DNA from 2 places in the Salinithrix halophila genome. Region 1 is predicted to be linked to the other one. Evidence: predicted binding sites of a transcription regulator. Region 1 holds the regulator's gene; the other holds the start of a gene.
What was found. Region 1 encodes LexA, which represses DNA repair genes until DNA is damaged. Its sites were predicted from a motif close to CGAACATATGTTCG; they were not measured.

Region 1 (2,388 bases):
TTGGGTTTGAGAAGTCAATCCGATGAGCCTCCTTTCCATTTTCTCCATTGTATCACCGGATCTGGCCGCCGGATATTCTCCTTTCGTCTTACTTTCCTCTAGACGGTTCAGCGTAGGATCTACCCTTTTGGGTTTGGGGAAACCAAAAACACCCCCTGCCTTCCAGTGCAGGGGGTGTTTTCCGTGATGAAGCCGGATTTAGTCTATGGTGACAAATTGAGAATCTCGGCTGTCGCACATTTTAGTGCGGTTCAATTATTAAGGGATTGCTCAGCTATTTCCTTGATATATAAGTTTCTTTTTTTCAAAAGACCTTCCATATACTTGGCTAAAAAAAGTTTATCGGCTATGCTGCCCAGAAATCCCCAGGGTGAAGTGTAATCGAATTTATCAATCATCTTAGTTTGATTCTTATAACCCACAAAAAAGTGTTCATGTTTGATTCTTTTAAAAGGTCCCTCTACCATTTCATCAACAAAATAATGTGGTGGATCAAATGCTGTAATCTTAGCCGTCAACCTTTGTTTGAGACCAAAATGAATCGCTTCCCAAGTGACGCTTTCATCTAATCCTATTAGGCCATTTGTGACACCTGCAACAGCCTTTTCATGTGTATGAGAGGTTGATTTCATATGGACGTCAATATTACGGGATAAATCGAAACATGTTTGGATAGGGGCCTTAATATAGAGTTCTAATGTGATAATAGGCATAACACTCACCATCCGCAGTGGGTAGATCGGCAAATATCAATTTCCTGGTGAAGCCCTATTTAAACTATGGCCCAAAAATCATGGTTTTTGTTCAATGAAGCTCTCGGAAGAGACCCACAACCTTCCCGAGGATGGCCACCTCAGGAAGGAGGATGGGTTCCATGTTATCGTTTTCGGGTTGCAGGCGGATATGGTCTTTTTCTTTATAGAAACGTTTGACGGTCGCTTCGTGTTCTGCAGTCATAGCCACGATCATGTCGCCGTTATCGGCTGACTGTTGTTGGCGAACCAGGACGAAGTCACCATCTAAGACACCGGCATTAATCATGCTGTCACCTCGAACGGAGAGAAGAAAGACGGAATCGTCACCGCCTACCATACGGCGGGGGAGAGAGAAGTAATCTTCCACGTTTTCCACCGCAGTGATGGGCTCGCCAGCAGTCACTTTCCCGACGAGGGGGACCATCACGGTGTTGGCCGCTAAGTCGGGGACCGCTTCCAGATCTTCTCCCAGCACTTCGATCGCTCGAGGCTTGGTAGGGTCTCGCCGGATCAGGCCTTTTTTCTCGAGCCGGGCGAGGTGGCCGTGGACGGTGGAACTAGAAGCCAAACCGACGGCTTCTCCAATTTCCCTCACGGATGGTGGATACCCTTTTTTCCGGACTTCCTGTTTTATGTAGTTTAAAATGGCTTGTTGCCGCGGTGATAACTTAGCCATGATCTTTATCCCCTTTCCGCTCGTTTCGTTTATCCGCCAGTCCCTTCGGAATCTAAAAGTCAGGGTATTTTCCTACAGTATACACGATTACGGAAGGCAGGACAAACATAGGTTCGAATTTCTGTGCGATCTGATATTGGGCGATTTCCAAGTTGGGCCTCACGGTGGAAGAGATAAAACGAAGCGACGGGATTCAGATCGCAGTAGCTGTTCTCCGCACATCGATGCACTTATGGTTCTGTAGGTAAGTAGGAACCCGTACGTATCGGCAGTTCCTTCAGGTTGCAACAAAAAAACAGCTGGACGACAGCTGTTTTTTTGTGGGTCAACGGTATTGAATGTAGGTGATTTCTTTCTTGAGCTCCCCTAATCCTTCCATGCTATGAAGGACAATGACAGGTACGATATCATCTTTGGTGGCGTCGGAGAGGGCGATGTTGACCAATTTTATATCATGATAGATGAAGGAAAAATCGATATGGTAGCGGACGTCCTGGGCATTGATCTGATGGTCGACTTTCCGGAGGTCACCACTTAATTTATTGAGCCGTTCTACAAGTTTTCGTTTCATTTCTCTGTTGAGTTTGTAGTTGGAGTATTGCTCGATCGTAATCTTGTATGTATCGGAGATTTCGTTGAGGAGGTGGTGACCTTTCAACTCCTTGAATTCATCGATATATTCTTGCGTGCGGTGTTTTTCGTAGAAGCCGTTCATCACCAAGGTGATTGCCACGACGACGATATAGACGAGAACAACGCGCAGCAGGCGCTTTAGCTTATCGTTCACAGGGTTCCCTCCTGCCTGTACACTTCTTCATACCCCATATATATGGACAGGGAGGCGAGGTTATGATGGCCTCGCCTGATGAACCCACGAAAAAAACCCCGACCGGGGTTTTTTTCGTTATCTCTCAGCAAAGAGTCGGCTCAAAGTATCCTGTACCGCCTGTTTCCCCT
Region 2 (2,388 bases), 120 kb from region 1:
GATCAACTATGACATCCCTCAGGACGCTGAGAGTTATGTCCACCGCATTGGCCGAACAGGCCGGGCAGGCCGGACGGGGATCGCTCTCACCTTGGTCACCCCGCGGGAGATGAAACAACTTCGTTCGATTGAGCAGGAGATTCATGGTCAACTCGCCGTCCGGGAACTTCCCACACTGGAAGAAGTGGCCGAACGACAGCAGAAGGTGTTGGTTGAACAGCTGGAGGAGACCATCCAAGCGGGTGACCCCATCCCCTTCTTTGAAGAGATGGTGAAGGAACTGACGGTGAATCATGACGCGGAAAAAGTGGCAGTAGCCGCTCTTCATCTGGCCTTTGCCGACCGCTTTACCGCTGGCAACGATGCAGTTTATGATTTTGGTGAAACCGGTGCCTCTCCTGGGATGGTTCGGTTCTTCATCAATGTTGGCCGTAACGCTGATATCCGCCCGCGTGAGTTGGTGAAGGCGATTGCCGAACAGGCGGGGATCAATGCCAAGAAGGTAGGACGTATCAACATCTATGACCGGTTCTCTTTTGTCGAAGTGCCGGAAGAGGCTGCTCCCTTTGTGTTCGAGGCCCTGCGCCAAACCAAGATCAACGGTGCAAGGGTCAACCTGGAGCCGGCCCGACCGCGCAACAGCCGGAGCTGAAGCGAATAAAAAAACCTGCCGCATGTCCGAATACATGCGGCAGGTTTTTTGTTTTGATTTAGTGAATTCCCAAGGCCATCTTGGCGTACCGGGACATTCGTTCCTTTGACCACGGCGGGTTCCAGACGATGTTGACCTCCACATTTTTCACCCCGTCCACAGACTGACAGGCGGCGGTGACCATTTCATTGATCATCCCAGCCAGGGGGCAGCCCATCGCGGTTAGGGTCATGGTTACTTTGGCGTTCCCTTCGTCATCGACATCCACTCCGTATACGAGGCCGAGATTGACGATATCGATATGGAGCTCCGGGTCTTCGACGGTTTCCAGAGCTTCCATGATCTCTTCTTCCATTTGTTCTTTATCCATTTCCTTCCCACTCCTTTCCGTTTAGTCTAGCTTCCATTATACTGAACCCTGCAGGAGCCGGTAAAGGGCGTCCGAAAAAGGCCAGCCTTTCCTGTATGGTATCCCCTTATTAAGGCCTTCCATGCCGTTTTACCGATTCCGGCTGCCAAATACACGAATAAATGTTCGCAAAAGATCTTGGCATGGGTGGGAAAAGAATGTATGATGGGGGTATCCAGCGGATTCGAAGGAGTGAGGTATGAATGTCCGATCGCCGTCAGGCTTTGGATATGGCCTTAAGACAGATAGAGAAACAGTTTGGTAAAGGTTCGATTATGAAAATGGGGGAGGGCGGACCACGGCAAGTGGAAACCGTCTCCAGCGGGGCTCTCGCCCTGGATATCTCTCTTGGGGTAGGCGGCCTTCCCCGGGGCAGGATCGTCGAGGTGTACGGGCCGGAATCCTCCGGGAAGACCACCGTTGCCCTCCATGCTATCGCCGAAGCACAGAAGGGCGGGGGGCAAGCCGCTTTCATCGATGCAGAGCACGCTCTGGATCCGGTTTACGCTGAGAGGCTTGGAGTGAACATCGACGAACTCCTCCTCTCCCAACCGGATACCGGTGAACAGGCTCTAGAGATCGCCGAAGCTTTGGTTCGTAGCGGTGCTATCGATATCATCGTCATCGACTCTGTGGCGGCTCTGGTGCCTAAGGCGGAAATCGAAGGAGAGATGGGGGATTCTCATGTGGGCCTTCAGGCGCGTTTGATGTCTCAGGCCCTGAGGAAGCTTTCCGGTGCTATCAGCAAATCGAAAACGATCGCCATCTTCATCAACCAGATCCGGGAAAAAGTGGGCGTTATGTTTGGCAACCCGGAGACGACTCCCGGGGGGCGTGCCCTCAAATTCTACTCGAGCGTCCGACTCGAAGTGCGCCGCGCGGAAACAATCAAGCAAGGAAACGACATGGTGGGCAACCGGACTCGTATCAAAGTGGTGAAGAATAAGGTGGCTCCGCCTTTCAGACAAGCTGAAGTGGATATCATGTACGGGGAAGGGATCTCCAGGGAAGGAAGCATCCTGGATATCGGAAGCGACCTGGATATCGTTAAAAAGAGCGGTGCCTGGTACTCCTTCGACGGCGACCGTCTCGGTCAGGGGCGTGAAAACGCGAAGCAATTCCTGAAGGAAAATGCTAAGGTTTCCCTCCAAATCGAGAATAAGATTCGGGCCCACTTTAATCTTAGCGTCGTCCAGGCACCTGGCGGGGAGGAAGAAAAGCCGACCGGGAAAAGCTCAGAGGAGGACGCGAAAACCCTCTCTCCTAAGCCGAAGGAATAAGGAAGGCGAGTGACAGCGGATGGGCGAACGGGGTGAGATTACGCGAA

Region 2: recA (recombinase RecA) is a predicted target of LexA. The motif match lies at 1,177-1,190, and genes of this name have one in related genera.

Annotation. Positions count from the first base shown of each region.
Region 1 covers NZ_JBHSAP010000018.1:308,439-310,826, reverse strand. Annotated here, with positions in the region: gene ACFOUO_RS14495 (hypothetical protein) at 1-18, opposite strand, end outside; gene ACFOUO_RS14490 (SRPBCC family protein) at 252-713, opposite strand; gene lexA (transcriptional repressor LexA) at 805-1,431, opposite strand; gene ACFOUO_RS14480 (hypothetical protein) at 1,757-2,218, opposite strand; gene hemY (protoporphyrinogen oxidase) at 2,336-2,388, opposite strand, start outside.
Region 2 covers NZ_JBHSAP010000018.1:188,376-190,763, forward strand. Annotated here, with positions in the region: gene ACFOUO_RS13890 (DEAD/DEAH box helicase) at 1-652, shown strand, start outside; gene ACFOUO_RS13895 (metal-sulfur cluster assembly factor) at 711-1,022, opposite strand; gene recA (recombinase RecA) at 1,265-2,341, shown strand; gene ACFOUO_RS13905 (RecX family transcriptional regulator) at 2,361-2,388, shown strand, end outside.